Regions from separate parts of the Peribacillus sp. NJ4 genome, predicted to be linked through region 1. Evidence: predicted binding sites of a transcription regulator. Region 1 holds the regulator's gene; the other holds the start of a gene.
The links. The regulator NrdR, encoded in region 1, represses ribonucleotide reductase genes. The targets are predictions, from matches to a motif close to AACACNATATATNGTGTT.
Positions count from the first base shown of each region.

Region 2: the regulator NrdR is predicted to act here: its motif matches at 9,903-9,920, upstream of QUF94_RS09850 (vitamin B12-dependent ribonucleotide reductase).

Region 1 is NZ_JAUCFQ010000001.1:1,594,154-1,606,556, forward strand. Features, by position in the region: gene polA (DNA polymerase I) at 1-2,067, shown strand, start outside; gene mutM (DNA-formamidopyrimidine glycosylase) at 2,087-2,917, shown strand; gene ytaF (sporulation membrane protein YtaF) at 2,997-3,629, shown strand; gene coaE (dephospho-CoA kinase) at 3,654-4,253, shown strand; gene QUF94_RS08020 (glyceraldehyde-3-phosphate dehydrogenase) at 4,413-5,450, shown strand; partial or broken gene QUF94_RS08025 (IS5/IS1182 family transposase) at 5,594-5,836, opposite strand; gene speD (adenosylmethionine decarboxylase) at 6,410-6,790, shown strand; gene nrdR (transcriptional regulator NrdR) at 7,053-7,514, shown strand; gene QUF94_RS08040 (replication initiation and membrane attachment family protein) at 7,567-8,991, shown strand; gene dnaI (primosomal protein DnaI) at 8,978-9,916, shown strand; gene ytxC (sporulation protein YtxC) at 10,038-10,874, shown strand; gene thrS (threonine--tRNA ligase) at 11,288-12,403, shown strand, end outside.
Region 2 is NZ_JAUCFQ010000001.1:1,951,377-1,963,779, forward strand. Features, by position in the region: gene comGF (competence type IV pilus minor pilin ComGF) at 1-278, shown strand, start outside; gene comGG (competence type IV pilus minor pilin ComGG) at 271-657, shown strand; gene QUF94_RS09810 (YqzE family protein) at 785-970, shown strand; gene QUF94_RS09815 (YqhG family protein) at 1,016-1,813, opposite strand; gene QUF94_RS09820 (DEAD/DEAH box helicase) at 1,791-3,479, opposite strand; glycine riboswitch at 3,854-3,941, shown strand; glycine riboswitch at 3,945-4,028, shown strand; gene gcvT (glycine cleavage system aminomethyltransferase GcvT) at 4,163-5,269, shown strand; gene gcvPA (aminomethyl-transferring glycine dehydrogenase subunit GcvPA) at 5,287-6,633, shown strand; gene gcvPB (aminomethyl-transferring glycine dehydrogenase subunit GcvPB) at 6,626-8,086, shown strand; gene QUF94_RS09840 (rhodanese-like domain-containing protein) at 8,246-8,629, opposite strand; gene QUF94_RS09845 (lipoate--protein ligase family protein) at 8,844-9,680, shown strand; gene QUF94_RS09850 (vitamin B12-dependent ribonucleotide reductase) at 10,071-12,403, shown strand, end outside.

The DNA.
Region 1 (12,403 bases):
TCAGACAATATTCCCGGCATACCGGGTGTTGGTGAAAAGACTGCACTTAAGTTATTGCATCAATTTGAAACGGTGGAAAACCTTCTGCAGTCGATCGATGAGGTAAGCGGACAAAAATTGAAAGAAAAAATAGAAGAACATAAAGACCTGGCCCTATTAAGTAAAGAGCTGGCTACAATTACGAGGGAAGCTCCGCTTGAGGTTTCTGTAAATGAGACCGAGTACAGTGGCATAGATCAGGATCGAGTCATCTCATTCTATAAAGAGCTTGGCTTTTCGACTTTGCTCGATAAATTGGATGTAACGGAAAGTGAACCTCTTGAACAGGAAAAGATAGAGGTTCACACGGGTGAAATGACAGAAGGAATGTTTACAAATGAAAGTGCTTTATATGTTGAGACTTTAGAAGATAATTATCATCGTGCAGATATTATCGGGATTGCCATCAGTAATGAACAAGGTCATTTTTACTTCCATGGAGATGATGCCTTGAGTTCCGCGGCATTTAAAACTTGGGCAGAGGATGAAACAAAAAAGAAAACGGTTTTCGATGCGAAGCGTACGGTTGTGGCACTCCGTCATCGAGGCGTCGAAATAAAAGGCATCGATTTTGATGTGTTTTTGGCTTCCTATATCCTGGATCCGGCAGAGTCAGTGGACGAAGTGGCCGAAATCACGAAAACTCAAGGTACAATCCGTCTTGAAACCGATGATGTTTTTTATGGGAAAGGTGCAAAACGCAAGATACCTGAGCAAGCTGAACTAAGTGAGCATATCGCCAGAAAATCAAAGGCGATCCTTTCTCTTAAAGAACCGATGATCGATAAGCTGCAAGAGTTCGAGCAATATCATCTATTAACGGAACTGGAGCTTCCACTGTCGATCATCCTGGCGAATATGGAATGGCAGGGCATCAAGGTGGATATAGGCCGGCTTAAAAACATGGGGCAGGAATTAGCCATTCGTTTAAGAACCATCGAAGCGCGAATTTTTGATTTGGCTGGAGAGGCTTTCAATATCAATTCACCTAAACAGCTTGGGGCCATCCTTTTTGAAAAGTTGGAGCTTCCGGTCATGAAGAAAACTAAAACAGGTTATTCGACTTCAGCCGATGTGCTGGAAAAACTGGAGAGCCAGCATGATATCGTTAAGGAAATATTACTTTACCGCCAGCTTGGTAAGTTGCAATCGACTTATATTGAAGGCTTGCTTAAAGTGGTCAATGGTAAATCGGACAAGGTTCACACCCGGTTCAACCAAGCATTGACCCAGACCGGCCGGTTAAGTTCTACGGACCCCAATCTGCAGAATATCCCGATCAGACTGGAAGAAGGCAGGAAAATCAGGCAGGCATTCATTCCTTCCGAAAAGGATTGGATCATTTTTGCTGCTGACTATTCTCAAATCGAGTTACGCGTGCTGGCGCATATCGCCAATGACAGCGGATTGGTGGAAGCATTCCAGGCCGGGATGGACATCCATACAAGGACAGCTATGGATGTGTTCCATGTATCGGCGGAGGAAGTCACTTCGAACATGAGGCGCCAAGCCAAAGCGGTCAACTTCGGAATCGTTTATGGTATAAGTGATTACGGGCTATCTCAAAGTCTTGGTATCACGAGAAAAGAAGCTGGAGAGTTCATCGAGAAGTATTTAAGGAGCTTTCCTGGTGTTCAGGAATATATGGAAGAAAGCATACATGAAGCCCGTCAAAAAGGGTATAGCACGACCCTGATGCAAAGAAGGCGATATATACCTGAGATTACAAGCAGGAATTTCAACATCAGGAGCTTTGCCGAACGGACAGCGATGAACACGCCGATTCAAGGCAGTGCCGCGGATATCATCAAGCTTGCGATGATAAATATGAATAAGCGCCTGAAAAGTGAAGGGCTGAAAACGAGAATGCTTCTTCAGGTGCATGATGAATTGATTTTTGAAACTCCTCCTGAGGAACTCGAAATCCTTAAGGTGATCGTTCCTGAGGAAATGGAAAATGCCATTGAATTGAACGTGCCCCTTAAGGTGGATTATGCTTTCGGGCCGACATGGTTTGATGCCAAATAATAAAAGATAGGTGATTGCAATGCCAGAACTTCCAGAAGTGGAAACAGTCAGAAGAACGTTAGAGCAGCTCGTACTCGGAAAAGAGATCAAGGAAGTGTCCGTCTTCTGGCCAAAGATCATTAAAGCTCCTGAGCCTGTCGAACAGTTTCAGGATGCTTTAAGGGGTCAGACAATACAGAGTATAGGCCGTCGGGGAAAGTTCCTCATTTTCACATTGGATGATTATTCGATGGTTTCGCATTTAAGGATGGAAGGGAAATACGGGGTGCATCCAAAAGAAGAGCCTTACGATAAGCATACCCATGTAATCTTCACTTTCACGGATGGCAGTGAACTTCGTTACAGGGATGTCCGGAAATTCGGTACGATGCATCTGTTTGCAAAAGGGGAAGAACTTGAGCGGTTGCCGCTATTGCATTTAGGGCCTGAACCGTTATCTGAAGATTTTACTGTCGAGGGGCTTAGTGCGAAATTGGCAAGAACCAACAGGAAAATCAAGCCGGTTCTCCTTGATCAAACGGTTGTCGTTGGGATTGGGAATATATATGTGGACGAGTCGTTATTCCGTTCTGGTATCCATCCGGAGAGAATCGCTTCTTCACTAACATTGCAGGAAATAAAAACGTTGCATGCAGAAATCATTGCAACGTTAGCTGAAGCGGTGGAAAAAGGCGGAAGCACGATTCGTTCATACCTCAACTCTCAAGGGCAAATCGGCATGTTTCAGTTGGAACTGAATGTCTATGGACGAAAGGGCGAGAACTGCAAAACATGCGGCACGCCACTTGAAAAACTGGTTGTTGGAGGACGCGGCACACATATTTGCCCGTTGTGCCAGCCGCTTATTTAGCTAATGTTTTTTCAAACACATCGGATGGGCTCCTTCCATATACTAGGGTAGCAACGAGAAGGGAAGGAGTAATATTCCGATGTGGCTACAAATTATTTTTCTTGCTTTTGCAGTTAGTATTGACGGGTTTGGCGTAGGTTTGACATTCGGTATGCGGAAGATGAAAATCCCCTTAAAGTCAATAGCGGTCATCTCATTTTGTTCTGCATTGAGTTTAGGTATAGCGATGGTCATCGGACAATTCATCAGCCAGCTCATATCTATCGGGGCGGCTGAAAAAACGGGGGGCATCATCCTCATCTTTCTTGGTGCCTGGATGGTATACCAGTATTTTAAGCCTGAAAAAGATCTGAAAGATGATAGATACCATGAAAAGATCATCTTTAATTTTGAAATTAAATCACTTGGGGTAGTCATTAATATTTTACAAAAACCATTGAATGCCGATTTTGATAAATCAGGTACGATCACCGGTATTGAAGCGCTTGTTCTGGGGTTTGCACTTTCGCTGGATGCGTTCGGAGCTGGAGTCGGAGCGGCTATGATCGGGATTTCACCGATTATCCTCGCAGGATGCATCGCTGTTATGAGTTCGATTTTCATTTGGAGCGGAATTCAAAGCGGGAAATTGCTTTCAAATAATAAAGTTGTCCAGCATTTGACCTTTCTTCCAGGTGTACTATTGATCATCATCGGTTTATTCAAGTTATGATACGTGGTTTAAAAGGGGGAGCTTATGGGACAAATCATCGGAATCACCGGAGGCATCGCCAGTGGGAAAAGCAGTGTCAGCCTCTATTTACAGGAACTGGGATTCACGATTGTGGATGCAGATCTGGCTTCCCGTGCTGTCGTTGAGCCAGGTGAAGAAGCCTATCATCAAGTTGTGAAGGCATTTGGTGAAGATATCTTATTGAAGGATGGGAATATAGACCGCGCAAAGCTTGGGTCGATAATATTTCATGATCAGGAAAAGAGATTGCTATTGAATGGCATCGTGCATCCTGCCGTCAGGAATTGGATGCGCCTCAAGACGGAAGAGGCACTCGCTTCAGGGGAAGAAACTGTGTTCATGGATATTCCGCTCCTATTTGAAAGTAAGCTGACATTCATGGTGGAAAAGACGCTTTTGATATATGTGGATGAGCAAGTTCAACTGAAACGATTAATGAACAGGAATGGTCTTTCGGAGACGGAGGCACTTGCCAGGATCCATTCGCAAATGCCCTTGGCCGATAAAAAGGCTTTAGCGGATGCCGTCATCGACAATAATGGGGACATTAATGATACGAAGAAGCAAGTGAAGGCCATACTTAGCGATTGGCATGTAATATAATTGTGATAAAAGGAAGAAACCTCAGGGTTTCTTCCTTTTATGTTGAAAAAATAAGAACAATCCGCATTTTTATTAGCACAATTCAACTGAATTATGTTATACTAATTACATAAGAAAGGTAATAAGTATAACATTAATATTTTTTGGAGGGTCCGAACAATGAATTCAAGAATAGCGATTAACGGATTTGGGAGAATTGGAAGAATGGTTTTCCGAAAGGCCATATTAGATGAGAGTTTGGACATTGTTGCCATTAATGCAAGCTATCCTGCTGAAACTTTAGCCCACTTACTAAAATATGATACGATACATGGTAAATTCGACGGTATCATTATAGCGGAAGATGATTCACTTGTAGTGAATGGCCGCCGAGTAAAACTAATAAATAACCGCGATCCAAAGCTATTGCCTTGGAAAGAGATGAACATAGATATTGTAATTGAAGCTACGGGTAAATTTAATGACCGTTCTAAAGCGGCTCTTCATTTAGAAGCAGGGGCAAAAAGAGTGATTTTATCTGCGCCGGGTAAAAATGAAGACGTTACCATTGTCATGGGCGTCAATCAGGAAGTGCTGGAAATCGACAAGCATTTTGTCATATCCAATGCATCTTGTACAACTAACTGTCTTGGACCGGTTGCAAAAGTGCTTGATGAAAAATTCGGCATAAACAACGGTTTAATGACAACGATACATTCTTATACAAACGATCAAAATAATATCGATAACCCGCACAAAGACTTAAGACGAGCCCGTGCCGCTGCGGAAAGCATCATTCCTACCACCACAGGGGCTGCAAAAGCCATCTCCCTGGTGTTGCCTCAATTAAAAGGCAAACTTCATGGAATGGCGATACGCGTACCGACACCTAACGTATCTCTAGTCGATCTTGTTGTGGACCTAAACCGTGATGTCACGATTGATGAAGTGAACCAAGCGTTCATCGACGCTTCGGAAAATGAACTTAAAGGAATCATGGAATTCACGCTGGAACCTTTAGTTTCCAGCGATTTCAAAACTAATCCTCACTCTGCCATCATCGATGGTTTGACAACGATGATGATTGGGAACAGGAAAGTGAAAGTCCTGGCTTGGTATGATAATGAGTGGGGTTACTCCAACCGGGTAGTGGACCTTGTGAAATTAGTTGCGTCCGAGTTGAAAAAAACTTCAGAAGTCGAGTTAACAGTAAAATAATGAAAATAAACGGGCCTGCTAAATTTTTTTTAGCGGGCTCAGTTTGTAGACAAAAAGGTTCAAAATGGTGATTCCGAAACCTTTTTGATTTTTTATTGGATTTGAAGCAGTTATAGAGAATAGTTGACCCATCGCATATCATGTTTTTCTTTTGTATCTGCAGCAACTGCTTCTGGTTTTCCAATTTTCTCAATCACTTGTTCAACCAGAGGCTGATATGACTATCATCCGTATTTCCGGGTGTTACTATCGTCCTCAACACAAATCCATAACGGTTTGTTGCCGCATGAACCGAATAGGCAAACTTGTTTTTGTCGTTCATCTTTCACATAGTAGCTACTCACAGGATCAGTTGAATTGTCCTTAATCTCCTTGGTTTTCTTCCTTAAATAGACTGTGAGAGTTCCATCTTACTGTTAAAACAAAGTTGATTGGAGCGGGTGTACGAGACTCCTGCGGGAAAAGCGCGTCCAAGGGAGACCTCTCAGGCGCAATGGCGCCGAGGGCGGACCGCCCGCGGAAAGCGAGTGCCCTACGTTCCAATCAACGGCCAAATATTAAAAATCTAAAAAAACAGTAAGCAAACTCAATTATTATCGAGTTTGTTTACTGTCTGGGTCTGCTAAAATTTTTTAGCGGGCTATTTTTCATTCATTGATCAATCAATTCTGGCGGTTTTAAGGCGCTGAATAAACCGGAAAACAGTAATTTTCCTCCCATTTGACCCTTCACTATATCCCTATTACATTTAAAGTTTATCTTTCCTAAAATTCAATTTGGAGTTGCAAAAAAAATTCAAACCATATATACTATGAATCGTGAACTTCTTCAAAAGCGGTTTGCATGATGGCTACTTAAAGGGTTAGGACCTCTTTGGACTAACTTTCCCCCGTGGTAGTTATCAGACTTAATTTTTAATCATGGTAAGGGGGAAGCTTAATATGGAAACAGCTTACACTATGGAAACTATGGGTAGACATGTCATTTCTGAACTTTGGGGTTGTGACTTTGAAAAACTGAACAATATCGATTTAATTGAAAAGATTTTTGTTGATGCTGCTTTGAAATCAGGTGCAGAGGTACGAGAAGTTGCCTTTCACAAGTTTGCTCCACAAGGAGTTAGCGGGGTTGTCATCATTTCTGAATCACACTTAACGATTCACAGTTTTCCAGAACACGGCTATGCTAGCATTGATGTCTATACATGCGGTAACTTGGATCCGAATATTGCGGCAGATTATATTGCAGAAGCTTTGAACGCGCAAACACGTGAAAACATAGAATTACCACGTGGATTAGGTCCTGTACAAATGAAAAAAGCCAATATAAGTGCCCTATAAAAAACACGTATACACAGAGATGCCATGGGTGCATCTCTTTTTTAATTCAGCAATCTTGCTCCAATTTATAGGGTAAGATAACCATGAACACAAAGACTTTGATAAAGGTGCTTCAAGTGCATGACAAAAAGTGCATACTGCTGGAAGTTACACTTTTTACTTGTACTGGCCGTTCCTTTTAATATAAGATTAAGGTAGAAAAGTAATTCCTTGGGGAACATTTAGATAGGGGAGTCCTACATAAAATACGGAGCTGATAATGATGAAATGCCCATCATGTCAATATAACGGAACAAGAGTGCTCGATTCCAGGCCAGTCGATGAAAGTAAATCGATTCGACGACGCCGTGAATGTGAGGCATGTGGTTTTCGATTCACGACATTTGAAAAGGTGGAGGAAACACCTCTTATTGTAGTGAAAAAGGGCGGGACACGGGAAGAGTTCAGTCGTGATAAAATCCTGCGTGGCTTAATCAGGGCTTGCGAAAAACGTCCGGTTCCCTTGAAAGAACTAGAGCAAATTACCAGTTATGTAGAAAAAGAACTGCGCAATCAGGGCATAGCGGAAGTGAAAAGCGACAGTGTCGGCGAAATGGTGATGGATAAGCTGGCAGAAGTCGATGAGGTGGCCTATGTTCGGTTCGCATCCGTCTATCGGCAATTTAAAGACATCAATGTCTTTATCGATGAATTGAAAGATTTAATAAATAAAGAAAGAAAGTAGAGCTGAAGATTTACTTTGGCTCTTTTTTCACTACATCTTTTGAAAGGTTTGAATGGAGATGTCAATGCATTGGCAAGAATTGCTCCCAGCGGATTCATATTTGGTCTCATCTGCGGGGCTGCTTCATGATTATGATCGGAAAATACTGACCCGACTATATCAACCTCTTATTGGACCTATCTGTATCAGCCTTTATATGACGTTATGGAGTGAGTTGGAGGAAAACAGGCTATGGTCGGAAACCTCCTCACACTATCAATTAATGAATACCATCGGCCTTAAGTTAGGTGATATTTACGAAGCACGGCTTTTACTTGAGGGAATCGGTTTGTTGAATGTATATAAGAAATCGGAGAATGACACGAAGGAATTTATCTATGAGTTAAACCCGCCGCTTTCCCCCCAGCAGTTTTTCACGGATGGAATGCTGAATATCTACTTATACAAAAAGATCGGTAAAGTACAATTCAACCGGTTGAAGAGATTCTTTTGTGATGATCATATTTTAACGGATCAATATGAAAGTGTGACTAAATCTTTTGCGGAGGTATTCTCATCAGATCACTTGGACTCTTTATATGTAACGGATGAAGCGAAAAATGAATGGAAACCGATCCCTGAACAGCAATTCATCGATCGGGCGGATGGCGTCGAACCAACGGGGTTTGACAACTTATTTGATTTTGAACTTTTATTTGCCGGGATGAAATCCTCGATCGTACCGAAAAAGGCCTTTACCCCGAAAATAAAAAGTACGATTGCCAAGCTTGCTTTTTTATATGGCATTGATCCGCTTGAAATGCAAAAACTAGTAATGGATGCCGTTTCATTGGATGATGAGATCGATGAGGAATTGCTTAGGAAGGCGGCCAGGGACTGGTATCAGATCGAACGGCAGGCCGATATGCCTTCCCTTGTCAATCGTGTGCAGCCGATCCGTGAACGGACACAAAAAGAAGAACCGAAAACGCAGGAACAAGAGCTCATCCGTCATTTGGAGACGATTTCTCCAAGAGAGCGGCTGATGCAATTGTCAGGCGGTGCTGAGCCATCAAGCGGTGATTTGAAAGTGGTGGAGGGCGTGATGATCAATCAAAAGCTGAATCCGGGTGTCGTCAATGTCTTGATTGAATATGTCATGCTCAAAACGGATATGAAGTTCACGAAGGGCTATGTGGAAAAGCTGGCAGGCCATTGGGCACGGCTGAAGGTCTCCACGGTCATCGAGGCGATGGAACTGGCTAAAAATGAACACCGGAAATATCAGGACTGGGCTCAGGGAAGCAGGAATGTTGCGAAGGGCGGCCGGAAAAAGACGATACGGGAAGAAGTGGTTCCGGAGTGGCTTGAGAAAAAAGAAGAAGCACAGCAGGAGCAGACTGCGGATCAACCTGAATTGAATGCCCAGAAACGTGAGCTTCAGGAGAAATGGAAGCAGTGGAAAGCTGGAGGTGAAATGAACGATGGAAAAGATTAATAGATCCCTTAATAAATTGGCCAATACAAACCAATTTCAAGAGCGTTATGAAAAGCTGAAGCAGGAGATTTTTGAAGACGAACAGGTGCGGTTATTTTTGAATGCCAACAGTTCGACTGTCACGAAGGAAATGATAGACAAAAACTTGGGGAAGCTTTATGAGTTCACTTCACAAAGCAATAAGTGTGATAAATGTCCAAGCTTGGATGGCTGCATCAATATGATGCATGGGTATTATCCTAAATTGGTCGTTCAAGGGAAGGCCTTGAATCTGAATTATGAAATCTGCCCGCGGAAATTCGCAGAGGATGAAAAGCGAAAACGGGAAAAATTGATCCGTAGCCTTTACGTGCCGAAGGATATTTTAAAGGCGACCATCGAGGACTTCACTCAAACGGATGATGAAAACAAACGCTTGAGTGTTTTAAGTAAGGCGATGTCGTTCATTATGGAGTATGAGCCGGGTAAAAGGCAAAAAGGCTTATATATATACGGGAAATTCGGTGTTGGGAAAACCTATTTATTAGGTGCGATTGCCAATGAACTTGCAGAAAGGCAAATTTCCTCCCTTATTGTCTATGTGCCTGACTACTTGAGGGAACTTAAAGGGTCGATAGGTGATAATACGGTCAATGAAAAAATTGAGATGGTGAAAACGGCACCTGTCCTCATGCTGGATGATATTGGAGCGGAGTCCATGACGAGCTGGGGACGCGATGAGGTTTTTGGTCCGATTTTGCAATTTAGGATGCTGGAAAACTTGCCGACGTTTTTCACTTCGAATTTTGACATGAATGGCTTGGAGAATCACCTAACCTTTTCACAGCGTGGTGAGAAGGAAGAAGTGAAGGCGGCCAGGGTACTGGAACGAATTCAATATTTAGCGGAGCCCGTCAAGCTGGATGGCGTGAATCGGAGAAGATAAAGGAAAGTGGTCTCTTAATGGAGGTCACTTTTTTCTGATTACAAGGTCCATCCTACTTCTAAACACGTCCCCATCCCCATATACATGAAAAAAGAAGCAAGGGGGAAGGGGGGATGTCGTAGTGCAAATTTCGTTTCAAAACGATTCAGAGGCTTTGAAATTACTGAATTTCGTTTCTGCCCATCCGCTAGGGGCAGAATTTCAACCATACATTCGATTTCTTCCGCAACAAGGCATGCATGTGGATATGACGGAGTCTTCAGGTGATAAATGGCTAATTCTGCTTCGTGATGCATTTCATTCTTTTTTATTGGAAGAAAAGACGCTTCCTGTTCTGGAGCAAATAATAGTCGGTAAATTTTTTTATAGGGAACGGGAAGAAATTGAAGCCATCACTGAGATTGCTTCATCCATCATTGAAGGGGAACGTGCAAGGAATCAAGAAGAAGTATTCAGTACGGAGAAACGATTGATTGAGGAAGGACTACAAAGCATTTTGGCGGGGAAGGTATCTTTTTCATTCGATTCTTTTACGACCTTCCGTTTAAAATCATTTCAGCACACTTTGGAAAAGTATGTCGTCAAGGCGATTGATGAATACAAGTTGGAACAGGATTATCAAAATTTCATTGCCACTCTCCGTGATTGCCTTCAGGGGCAGGAGTCGAAATTAAGAAAGCTTCACCTCGTCAATCGGGATGGTTTTCACTTCTATGATCAGAAATTCAGCAAGCTCGACCGTCCAAAAATCAATAGTATGATCGACAGGAGGCTTCTTGCCAAAAGTTCACTTTTTCTAGATACGGTGATACTTGCCCCACTTTTATCGATTGCTCCTGAAAACTTGTGTATCTATACCGATGACAAGGAAGAAGGGCTGATCCAGACCATTTCAAGGATTTTCGAAGAACGGGCAACCATCTTGCCACTTTCGTCTTTTTCTAATGCATTTGAATGATCTTTCTTGTAAAAAAGAAAATTAACCTTGATTTTCACCGTATAACAAATTATAATTTCCTACATACTATTAAAAAACAAAAAGTTATGATGAGGACAAGGGTATTCTAGTCGCCGATTATCAGAGAGGGAAGCCAACAGGCTGTAAGCTTCCTATTCGCATGGAACACTTACCACCTTTAAACTTCGGCTCGGAAAGCAAGCATTCTGCGAATATGAGCTGACGGGAAGCTGCCGTTACCAAGTTACAAGTGCCGTTTTGCCGTGAAAAGCAAGATGGAACGAGGGTGGAACCGCGGGTTAATGATATTTATTACTAAGCTCGTCCCTGTTTTATACAGGGGCGGGCTTTTTGTGTTGTAATGGAATCAAAAACCCTTAATTTGTTTGAACAATAAGAAGGAGTGAAACTGTATGTCTGAATTACTGAAAATATCTTTTCCTGACGGAGCGGTCAAGGAGTTTGCTAAGGGCACTACAACTGAAGACATCGCTGCATCCATCAGTCCTGGTTTAAGGAAAAAATCCATTGCCGGAAAATTCAATGGTGAATTATATGATTTGAAACGCCCGATTGAACAAGACGGTACAATCGAAATCGTTACACAGGACGCAGCCGATGCTCTTGAAATATTACGTCACAGTACAGCACACTTGATGGCACAAGCGATCAAACGTTTGTACAAAAATGCTAAATTCGGTGTAGGGCCAGTCATCGAGGGCGGTTTTTACTACGATATTGATCTAGAAGAATCATTGACTCCCGATGACCTTCCATTGATTGAAAAAGAAATGAAGAAAATCGTCAATGAAAACTTGGAAATTTCCCGTATCGAAGTGAGTCGTGATGAGGCCATTTCCCGTTTTAAAGAAATAGGCGACGAGTATAAACTGGAGTTGATCGATGCGATCCCTGCCGATCAGCAAGTAACGCTCTATGAGCAAGGGGAATTCTTTGACCTTTGCCGTGGAATTCACGTTCCATCAACTGGGAAAATCAAAGAATTCAAGCTTTTGAGCATCGCTGGTGCATACTGGAGAGGCGATAGCAAAAACAAAATGCTTCAGCGCATTTATGGTACGGCTTTTTATAAGAAAGAAGATTTATCCGAACACTTACGTTTCCTTGAAGAAGCCAAGGAACGTGACCACCGTAAAATCGGCAAGGAATTGAACTTGTTCATGAGCTCACAAAAAGTGGGGCAAGGGTTGCCGATGTGGTTACCAAAAGGCGCGACAATCCGCCGGACAATCGAAAGGTATATCGTGGATAAAGAAGAACGCCTGGGTTATGACCATGTCTACACACCTGTAATGGGAAGCGTGGACCTTTATAAAACATCTGGACACTGGGATCATTACCAGGACGACATGTTCCCTGTCATGGAGATGGAAAACGAACAGCTTGTCCTGCGTCCGATGAACTGTCCGCATCACATGATGGTATATAAAAACAGTATCCACAGCTACCGCGAACTGCCAATCCGGATTGCCGAGCTTGGCTTGATGCACCGCTATGAAATGTCAGGT
Region 2 (12,403 bases), 360 kb from region 1:
TGAAGCAGGAGGTCCGGAGTTCCAAAGTTCAGGATGTAATGGGAAATAAATTATATTTGCTTTCAGGTGAACAATTATCATCCATTGAACAATATGAAGATAAGGTCCGAAGGAGAGTGAATGGTAAGGGGCATGAGGTCATCTTGCAGAACATTTCGGAATTCCAGGTTGAGAAGGATGGAAGTGTCATTGTTCTAAATATAACGGATAAAGCAGGGACTACTTTCAGTCGAAGATTTCATCCTTTCTTAAGACATGTGACGAAAGTCGATGAATAATCAAAAAGGAGTCGTTTTCCCGATGGTCATGATTGTAGCGAGTGTTTTCATCATGTTCACGATATTAATGATCGATCAGTTTATCATCGATAAAATGTTTTATAAAGAAGTGGAAGAATCGCTTGTGGCCGATCATCTTGTCCACCTTGCCGTTAAGGATGTGACGTCAGAGTGGGGGGAAGAGGTCCCGGAAATCATCCAGGGGGAAATTTTATACCCCAATGGTACGGTGCGATATTCCTTAATGGAGGAAGACGGTCCTTACGTCTATATAGAATTTTCATCGACGACTAAAAATGACCGAAGGGGTAGGGTCATCATTCAATACGATACAGAAGCGGGGCGAGTGATACAATGGATAGAAAAGCAGGCTGTGTAATACGTAAAATACACAGTCTTTTATAAAGGTTCAATCATGTTCAAGCGATAGATTCGCGTGTTTAGGGAACAAGTGAAGGAATAAAACAAGCGTAAACCGGGCATACTTTGTTTAGGGTGATTTTTATATGTCTACAAACGCTTATATTAAATATCTGACGCAACAGCTTGTCGAATATTTTAATCTGACCAAAAAAGAACGAAAAGAAAAGCGACGTCATAGAAAAGAGGATAAAAACCATGGTATGTCCCATTGGTTTGGCATTGTCCCTTTTGCTTTGTCGATGTTCTTAAGGAAAAATATCAAGAAATAGAACAGATGTCCTTAAATTAGGACATCTGCTTTTTTATTAAGGATCCTATCCCAACGCCCTATCTGAAAGGTAAAATAAACCTCCATTGATGATGGATATTCGGATGTTCGGTTCATATTGTGCTTTTAAGGCTTCTTTTTCGGTAAAATAGCTCTCACTTTTTTCGTCCATATCCTTGTAAAAATGCTCCAATAAATTCAAGTCATTCTGCCAGCGAAGCATTGCTTCTTCCGCCCAAGAATGGTCATCATCCTCGAAACTGGTTCTGATGTATGTATCCAGTCTTGCCAATCCACTCTTGGGCATGATGAGCGGTGAAAGCGTAAAGGAATAATCCGGAATTTTTGGGGTGACCTTAACCGGTAAAACCCGATGGTGAAAGCTTTCCATGATCTCGCCTGAGATTAAATTCAATCCGATGGACATAAATGTATCTTTTTTACGATCGCATTGATAGGATATTTTCACATTAAGGGTTAGCCAAGGAAACAATGGATTATTCCCGCCTTTTGATGGAGGAGTATCCTCAAAAAGTCTAGTATACCCTGCCAGATTTTTTGTTGATTGAATAATTTGATGAAGGCGAGGGGAGCCAAAATGAATCATTTCTCCCTTTAAATCGGGTGGAGAATGTTCTGGGTCGGTAATGAAAGTCATCTGGGCTGGGTTCGGAATGCCACCCGTTTTTTCTAGATAGTGCCAATAAAAGGGTCTGTTCATTAATTCTTTATCCATTTCAATTGTCAGTTGAACGGTAAGGTGGGTGGGTGTATTATCCAGTATTTCACAATCATTGGCTTTAAAGTAAGTTAATAAAAAATCATGAATTTCCCGTTGCTGCATGAACCTCACCTTCCTTCATGGATTGAGCGAATTGAATTAACGATGAAAAATTATCCATCTTGATTTTCATTTCGCCCTCTGTTTTGGACTCGCCGACTACATCAATTAAGTATTCTTCAATGTTGTTAATTTCCAGTTTGGTTAGAATATCATCCAGTTCACCAATTACTTTTTCAAATAAATTAATTTTTTCGTATAGTAACTTCAGAATATGTTCTTCAACTGTATTTTTCGTGGCAAAGTTATAAATCATGACATCTTCTTCCTGACCAAGCCGGTGAATCCGCCCAATTCTTTGCTCGAGTCTCATGGGGTTCCATGGCAGGTCAAAATTAATCAAGTGATGGCAAAACTGAAGGTTTATCCCTTCCCCGCCGGCTTCGGTTGCGATTAATACCTGTATTTTCTTTTGGAATAATTCGCGCATCCAGTCTTTCTTTCCACGCTTAAATCCGCCTCGGAAAGGGACTGAAGAAATCCCATTCTGTTGCAGGTACCATTGCAGATAAAGCTGGGTCGCTCGGTATTCGGTAAAGATAATCACTTTGTCATCAATTTTCTTGATCAGTTCCAAAGCTTTTTCAGCTTTGGAGTTCTGAACCGTTTCGTTCACTTTAGAAAATAAATCATCAAGCTTTGCCAAAAAGTCAGGGGAAGGCTGGTCGTATTTTGCTTTCATATTTTTTAAAGTATAAAAGACTGCCTCCCTGCTGCTGCAGGCTTCCCTTTGGAGAGTGAGAGCTGAAAAAGCGCTTCCTTTTGTTCCATCCGAAATAGGCTTGAATTTGGAAACGGCATCGTACAATGCCTGCTCGGTTGGAGAAAATTCAATGGTGATGGTTTCCACATGCCTTTTTGTCCATTCAATACCAGTATCGGCCCGCCGGTTTCGTATCATAACAGTGTTGACCAGTTCCTTTAGGTGTTCATCTTCAATTATGTTCCGGCCTTTCCCTTTATATTTTTCCGAAAAGAGTGAGGCATTTCCCAAGTGGCCTGGTTTCAATAACGAAACGAGGTGGAAAATTTCCTCGACTTTATTTTGAATGGGAGTAGCTGTCAGGAGTAAACAAAATTTCTTTTTCAGATTTTGGACGAATTCATAGTTCTTCGTCTTATTATTTTTAAGTTTATGAGCTTCGTCAATAATGATGAAGTCATATTCCTGATTGAAAATGATTTCACGATGTGGATCGCGTTTCGCTGTATCAATGGATGAAATGACCACATCACAGGAGTCCCAAACATAACTTTTTCTCTGAACGACTGCCGGAATATGAAACTTGGTATTCAATTCAAAAGCCCATTGTGTGACAAGTGAGGCCGGTACAAGGATCAATACTTTTTTTACAAGGCCTCTAATCATATATTCTTTTAGGATCAAGCCGGCTTCAATTGTTTTTCCGAGCCCTACCTCATCAGCTAAAATGGCCTTTCCATTCATCTTTTCCACCACTTGCTTTGCTGCTTCCAATTGGTGGGGGAGCGGGGTTAACTGCGGAAGGTGCTTGGGCGCCTGTAATCCCTCAAAATCAGGGATGATGAGATTTTCCTCCATTTGAACCGCCAACTTATAAAGCTCCCAATTTCCCCATGGACCATCATTTTCCATCTTTTGCAGAAACTCGTCATTCCATTCAGAATTGAAGGATATATTGATTTTCATAGAAATAACTCCCTCTTAAATCATAATTTCCTTAATAAAAGGTCAAAACCCGAACATTTCATATGTGAAGTAAGAAAAATATTTCTCCTCAAAAGATATTGCAGAGATAAGTTTCTTAGGGTAGGATATAAGTATATTTAGAAAATTCCAATTTCCAAACGCTGTAAAGAATCTTTGTATTTCGGTTTTGCAGTTCGCGTTTTCTTAGTATGCGCTACAGGCTCCTATTTTATCCAAGATACTGAAGGAGATCATTCAAATGGTTCCTGAAGTTTTAGGAGAGTTGGCAGAGAATGCATTCCATGATGCTCAAAGGTTTTACTAATGCTTAGGGCTTATTCGCTTACTTTCATTGGTAGACCATTTATATGCGGGTGAAGATAAGGGGAGAGACTACGGATGTAGCGCCGAAGGAGCAAACTTAGCAGTGAATCTCTCAGGCAAAAGAACTCTTATTGGACGCAACTCTGGAGAGCGCCGCCCATTTTGGGACGGCCACCAAAGGGGAAAACCTATTATATAGGTAAACTTTCAGGTTTCAGGACAGAGAAAAAGCTCAAACGGGCTTTCTCTGTCCTTTTTTGTGCTTTTTTCACATCATGAATCAGGATATCTGATGCGTAATGACAAGAAGCTTTGATAATGAAGCCATTTAAATTAAAAAATCTGAGGGGGGTCATTTTTTGACCAATTTAAAAAGAACACCACTATTTGAAGTTTATCGTGAATGCGGCGGTAAAACGATCGATTTTGGCGGTTGGGAACTTCCTGTCCAATTTTCGGGTATAAAGGACGAACATGAAGCCGTACGTACAAAAGCGGGGTTATTCGATGTTTCCCACATGGGGGAAGTTGATGTTAAGGGTCCTGGGAGCCTTTCCTTTTTACAGAAGATGATGACTAATGATATATCAAAGCTACAACAGGGCGGTGCCCAATATACGGCTATGTGCTATGAAAACGGCGGGACTGTTGATGATCTCATCGTTTATAAGAGGGCTGAAGACGACTATCTGCTCGTGGTCAACGCAGCGAATACAGATAAAGATTTCGATTGGCTGCAAGCTAATCTACCGGAAGATGTCCAAATCACGAATGTATCGAGTCACTATACACAGCTAGCACTTCAAGGGCCATCTGCAGAGAAGATATTACAAAAACTATCAGAAAATACTGCCTTAAGTGAAATTGGATTTTTCAAGTTCAAGGAAAATGTCATGATAAATGGTATCTCCACGATGGTATCCCGTACCGGATATACTGGTGAAGATGGTTTTGAGATATATAGCGACAGTGAAAACGGTCCTGCCCTTTGGAAGGCGATTCTGGATGCCGGAAAGGAAGAAGGGATTCAGCCGATTGGTTTAGGTGCTCGTGATACCCTGCGTTTTGAAGCGAAACTTCCGCTGTATGGGCAGGAACTTTCAGCGGACATCACCCCAATAGAGGCCGGGATCGGTTTTGCGGTAAAAGTGGATAAGGAAGCAGATTTTTTCGGGAAAGCCGTTCTTTCTGAACAAAAGGAGAAAGGGGCTCCCCGCAAGCTTGTGGGAATTGAAATGATTGACCGTGGCATTCCACGTCATGGGTATAAGGTCTACAGCGGGGACAAAGTCATTGGCGAGGTCACGACTGGTACCCAATCACCAACGTTGAAGAAGAACGTAGGGTTGGCACTTATCGATAAGGAATTTTCGGTGCTGGATGCGGAAGTCGAAGTGGAAATTCGATCCAAACGTTTGAAAGCCGTTATCATACAAACACCTTTTTATAAAAAACCACGTAAATAGAGGGGAATGGTCATTAGATGAAACATCGTTATTTACCCATGACAGAGCAAGATAAACAAGAAATGCTTGAAGTGATAGGTGTACCTACTGTTGAAGAACTTTTCAATGATATCCCTGAAAGTGTTCGTTTTCAAGGCGAATACGATATCAAGCCCGCTAAATCGGAACCTGCCTTAATGAAAGAATTATCAAAGCTTGCTGCCAAGAATGCGGATCTTAAAAACTATGCTTCCTTCCTTGGTGCGGGTGTCTATGACCATTATGCACCGGTCATCGTCGATCATGTTCTTTCCCGTTCTGAGTTTTATACGGCTTATACACCCTATCAGCCTGAAATTTCACAGGGCGAGCTTCAGGCCATCTTTGAATATCAAACGATGATTTGTGAATTGACGGGTATGGATGTGGCTAACTCCTCCATGTATGACGGCGGGACAGCGCTAGCTGAAGCAGCCATGCTTGCTTCAGGTCAGACACGACGCAAGAAGATTCTCATTTCAGGGACGGTTCATCCTGAATCAAGAGAAGTTGTTAAGACCTATGCGAAAGGACAACGCGTGGAAGTGATCGAAATTCCTTATAAAGACGGTGTGACGGATATGGCCGCCTTAAGGGAGTTGGTGAAAGATGATATTGCAGGAGTGATTGTGCAATATCCGAACTTTTTTGGCCGTATCGAGCCATTGAAAGAAATGGAAGAAATCATTCATGGCGTCAAGTCCATGTTTATCGTTTCCAGTAATCCGCTTGCACTGGGAGCCTTGACATCCCCTGGTGCCCTCGGTGCAGATATCGTAACGGGGGATGCTCAGCCATTCGGCATTCCAGCAGCATTCGGTGGACCTCATTGTGGATATTTTGCCGTTACGAATAAACTTGTACGGAAAGTTCCGGGCAGACTCGTCGGTCAAACAGTGGATGAAAATGGAAAAAGGGGTTTTGTGCTGACGCTTCAAGCTCGTGAGCAGCACATTCGCCGTGATAAGGCCACATCCAACATTTGTTCCAATCAAGCGTTGAACGCCTTGGCAGCTTCTGTTGCAATGACCGCTCTTGGGAAAAAGGGGGTCAAAGAAATGGCCGTGCAAAATATTCAAAAAGCGCATTATGCGAAAAAAGCTATTGAGGCAAAAGGGATAAAAGTAATGTTCGACGGTCCTTCGTTTAATGAATTTGTCATTAAACTGCCTGCTTCGTTTTCAGAAATCAATAAAAACCTATTTGAAAAAGGGATGATCGGCGGCTTTGATTTAGGAAAGGTTTATCCTGAGCTGGAAGACCATATGCTGGTCGCGGTAACGGAACTTAGAACAAAAGAAGAAATTGATGCACTTGCGCAGGAATTGGGGGATCAACATGAATAATCAAGATCAATCACTCATTTTTGAAATCAGTACATCCGGTCGAATCGGGTATAGTCTGCCAGAAATGGATGTTGCAACTACTCCGCTCGAAGAAATTCTTCCTGCCGACTACATCCGTGAAGAAGAGGCTGAGCTTCCTGAGGTGTCCGAATTGGATATCATGCGTCACTATACAGCACTTTCCAAACGGAATCATGGAGTGGATTCGGGTTTTTATCCGCTGGGTTCATGCACGATGAAATATAATCCGAAAATAAATGAAAATGTGGCACGCTTTAACGGTTTCGCCCATATCCATCCATATCAAGATCCGAGTACTGTTCAGGGAGCCTTGGGACTATTATTTGATTTGCAGGAACATCTAACGGAAATCACAGGGATGGATCAAGTGACATTACAGCCTGCAGCAGGTGCACACGGTGAATGGACAGGGTTGATGATGATTCGCGCTTTTCACGAAGCTAATGGCGATACAGAACGGACGAAAGTGATCGTACCCGATTCTGCACACGGTACGAATCCAGCTTCTGCCACTGTGGCCGGACTTGAAACGATAACAGTGAAATCCGATGAAAACGGGTTAGTCGACCTTGAGGATTTAAAGCGTGTTGTGGGACCAGATACGGCGGCTTTGATGCTGACGAACCCCAATACGTTGGGATTGTTTGAAGAGAACATTTTGGAAATGGCACAACTTGTCCATGATGCCGGTGGGAAGCTTTATTATGATGGTGCCAATCTGAATGCAGTACTTTCAAAAGCACGCCCGGGTGACATGGGCTTTGATGTGGTTCACTTAAATCTCCATAAAACATTCACTGGCCCGCATGGCGGCGGCGGTCCGGGTTCTGGCCCTGTAGGGGTAAAGTCGGATTTGATTCCTTACTTGCCTAAACCGCTTGTGGTCAAACAAGATGAGCAATTCGTTCTTGATTATGATCGCCCGCAATCCATTGGCAGGGTAAAACCCTACTATGGGAATTTCGGGATAAACGTAAGGGCTTATACGTACATTCGTTCAATGGGTCCTGATGGCCTTAAAGCCGTCACCGAGAATGCGGTCCTCAATGCAAATTATATGATGCGTAGGTTGGAACCATTTTTTGACCTACCATATAATCGTCATTGTAAGCACGAATTCGTATTAAGCGGACGTCGGCAAAAGAAATTGGGAGTCAGGACTCTCGACATAGCCAAAAGATTGCTGGATTTCGGGTATCATCCTCCAACCATTTACTTCCCGTTGAACGTGGAAGAAGGAATGATGATAGAACCGACCGAAACGGAGTCCAAGGAAACTCTGGATGCATTCATCGATGCAATGATCCAGATTGCCAAGGAAGCGGAGGAAACTCCGGAAATCGTTCAGGAAGCTCCGCATACGACCGTTATAAAGCGGCTTGATGAAACTCTTGCTGCAAGAAAACCGGTTCTGCGTTTTCAAGCCGACTGAAAGCTTACATGAAAAACCCCCTGCCGGACGGCGGGGGTTTTCATGTTTATGTATCTTGTAAAGAACTAATCAAAGTCAATGAGTTAACTTTCATTTTCATTGAGCCCGCATTGAACATGTAGACGTTTTAATTAAAAAGAGCCCATGCGGAGATGGGTCTTATTTCTTTGCTTTGATTTTCCCAGTCCACATTTTGAAACCGCCTTTTAGGTGAAAAAGTTCCTTGTAGCCCTTTTTGTATAGCATGGCTGCAGCTCTTCCGCTGATGATTTCGCTTTGAGCGTACAAGTATACAGGCTTGTCCGGCCTAATTTCGACCAAGCGAGTTTTCATTTGCGTCATAGGGATGTTTCTTGCGCCTAAGATATGACCATTATCAAAATCATTCGGTTCCCGAACATCGATCAGCTGCACTTTTCTGTAGTTAGCGATAAATTCGTCCTGTGTTAATGTTTTAACGATTTTACGCTGGCGGTACCAATTAAAAAGTGAATACGCAATAACCACTCCCAAGATGATGAGCAGTGTATATAATAATTCCAAACATTAAAACTCCCTTCTACCTTAACGAATACAGACAATACTTATTATATAATTGCTTTACTTAATAATCAAAAAGAATTTTCATCAAATTCTTTATCGACTTGATAGCACTTTCTTTTTTAGAGTGTTAAAGTCTGTTAAACTACTACATGTGAGTTTTTTGTGGGGTATAACGTAATTACTGAAAAACAGTCTATTGAAACGAGGGTTTAGGATGACTAAAGAAAAATGGGGTTTTATAGATTCTGGAAATTGTTCACCGGCTTTTAATATGGCGATGGACGAAGCGCTTTTAAATTGGCAAAGCAAAGGGGAAATTCCGCCAATCATACGCTTTTATGGTTGGGATCCAGCGACATTGTCGATTGGTTATTTTCAAAAGGCAGAAGCGGAAATCGATATGGAAGAGGTCAAAAGGCAAGGCCTCGGTTTTGTTCGCAGACCAACAGGAGGACGAGCGGTGCTGCACGAGCATGAATTGACTTATAGCGTAATCGTTCCAGAATCCTATCCGGGAATGCCAACTACCGTTACTGAAGCATATCGCGTCATATCCGAAGGAATATTAATGGGGTTCAGGAATCTTGGATTGGATGCTTATTTTGCTGTGCCTCAAACCGAGCAGGAAAAAGCGGCTTTAAAAGCGCCCAAGTCTTCCGTCTGCTTTGATGCTCCAAGCTGGTATGAACTGGTTGTTGAGGGCAGGAAGGTCGCTGGCAGCGCACAAACCAGGCAAAAGGGCGTCATCCTTCAACACGGGGCCATTTTGCTTGAACTTGATGATGAAAAGCTCTTTAGCGTATTTAAATTCTCAAATGACAGGGTTAAAGAGAGAATGCAAAAAAACTTAAAAAACAAAGCTGTAGCCATGAATGACATTGCCGGAAGAAAGATTACCATCCCCGAAGCGAAAGTTGCTTTTGAAAAAGGTTTTGCCGAAGGACTATCGATCGATCTAGAACCATACGTCCTCACTGAACAACAATTGCTGGAAGTGAAGGCCATTGCAGAAAGCAAATATGAAAGCGATGAATGGAATTTCATGAGATAGAAGAAGCAGAATAATTAAAGTGGAAAATAAAAAAGTTTTTTCAGATTTGTTTACCAAATAAGCTATTCCTTGCAGGAATAAGTCCTAAAAGGGATGGGGAAAAAGCAAGGTCCAAATTAATTGAAATCTGATGAAAAATTATCGTAAATCGACATTTTCCTCCCTTTTGCTAACTATATTAATTGATTTATCGTTTGACAAAATTAAAAGTCATTCAAAACAAACACAATATATAGTAGTTGAAATATTTAATGCGACACTATATGTTGATTTTTGAGTTTCGCTATGATAAATTTAGGGTACTTGTTAAGCGAAACGGACATGTAAGGCTACATATAGATTTTTGCGGCGGCAAGAACGGATCTTGAAACATATAAAGGAGAGGGAATTATGTCGGTTGTAATAAAAGAAGCTTTAAAGGTTGATCTAGAAAGGTTGAATAAGGATATTTCTTTATTTCCCCAGGTTCACCCTGTAACGGCTGATATGAAAATGGCGCATAAGGGAGTGTCCCGTCTAGTCATGCTTGACCGCTATTCTTTTAAGGATACTGAAAAAATCACACTCTCGGCAGGCGATTTCGTAGTGTTGACGATCAAGGAAGATCCGAAATTCCCAGCACGGGGTCTCGGTCACATCGTTGAAATAGATTGGGAAACCAAAAAAGCCAAGGTATTGGTGGATGAAGAATTCCGCGGCGTATTGGATAGTCCGGAAGAAGTGGAGACGGGGATTGTAAACCGTCCGCTGGATATTATCGAAAAACCGCTTGAAATATACTATGAACAAATTGCGAAACGTAATGCAACAGGCTTGGCTTCAGTGGAAACCACTGAAGAAAAAAGAACGGAATGGTTCAATAAATTCTATGAAGAATTAAAGAACCTTAATTTTGTCCCGGCAGGTCGAGTATTATATGGTGCGGGTTCCAATACGGATGTTACTTATTTCAACTGCTATGTGATGCCATTCGTACCTGATTCACGTGAGGGAATTTCAGAACATAGGAAACAAGTGATGGAAATCATGAGCCGCGGCGGCGGAGTGGGTACGAACGGATCGACATTGCGTCCAAGGAACACTCTGGCAAAAGGGGTAAATGGAAAATCCTCGGGTTCAGTGTCATGGCTTGATGATATTGCGAAATTGACGCATCTAGTTGAACAGGGCGGTAGCAGACGCGGTGCGCAAATGATCATGCTCGCTGATTGGCATCCTGATATTGCAGAGTTCATCATTTCTAAAATGCAAAATCCAAGGATCCTTCGTTATTTAGTGGAAAACACTAAAGATGAGGCCATCAAGAAATATGCGACGGATAAATTGAAATTCACGCCGCACACCGAACAGGAAACGGCTATGTATCAAGGAATCATCAATTATAAAGAGATTCCTGGTCTAGGTGGATTTAGCGAGAAAATCATTAGGGATGCAGAGGAAAAGATCCGTACAGGCGGTACGTACAGTGTCCATAATTCCGATTTTCTAACTGGCGCCAACATTTCGATTTGCTTGACTAAGGAATTTATGGAAGCGGCAGAAAAAGATGAGGAATACGAATTGCGTTTTCCTGATGTTGAAAGCTATAATGCCGAAGAAATGGCTATTTATAATGCCGAATGGCATAATGTCGGTGATGTTCGCGAATGGGAGAGAATGGGTCACAAAGTTCGTGTTTATCGTAAAATCCGAGCTAAAGAGCTTTGGAACTTAATAAACATTTGTGCAACATATTCTGCTGAACCAGGTATTTTCTTTATCGATAATGCTAATGAAATGACGAACGCCAAAGCATACGGTCAACAGGTCGTAGCTACGAACCCATGTGGCGAACAGCCATTGGCCCCATATTCAGTATGTAACCTCGCTGCTGTCAATTTGGCTGAAATGGCCGATAAAGATAACAAAACCGTTAATTTCGAGAAACTTAGGCAGACCGTCGAAGTCGGTGTACGTATGCAGGACAATGTCATTGACGCAACTCCTTATTTCTTGGATGAAAACAAAAAACAGGCACTGGGCGAGCGACGCGTTGGACTTGGTGTAATGGGTCTGCATGACCTGTTAATCTACTGTGAAACGGAATACGGATCTGAAGAAGGAAACATCCTGGTCGACAAGGTGTTTGAAACGATTGCGACTACAGCTTACAGGGCATCCGTGGAACTTGCTAAAGAAAAAGGCAGTTTCCCATTCCTGATCGGATCAAATGATAAAGAAACCGATGAGCTTAGAACGCGTTTCACACAAACCGGATTTATGGAAAAAATGCCGGAAGACATCAGGGAAAGTGTTGCTGCACATGGCATCCGTAACTCTCATTTATTGACAGTGGCTCCTACAGGAAGCACAGGAACGATGGTTGGGGTATCTACAGGTCTTGAACCATACTTCTCCTTCACGTATTTCCGCAGTGGCCGACTTGGTAAATTCATTGAAGTTAAGGCTGATATTGTTCAGGAATACTTGGACCGTCATCCAGAAGCTGATCCAGAGGAGCTTCCAAAATGGTTCATCTCCGCTATGGAATTGGCACCTGAAGCCCATGCGGATGTTCAATGCATCATTCAACGCTGGATTGACAGTTCGATCAGTAAAACGGTCAATGCTCCGAAAGGATATACTGTCGAACAGGTTGAAAAAGTATATGAACGTCTATACAAAGGCGGAGCAAAAGGCGGTACCGTTTATGTGGACGGCAGCCGTGACAGTCAGGTTCTCAC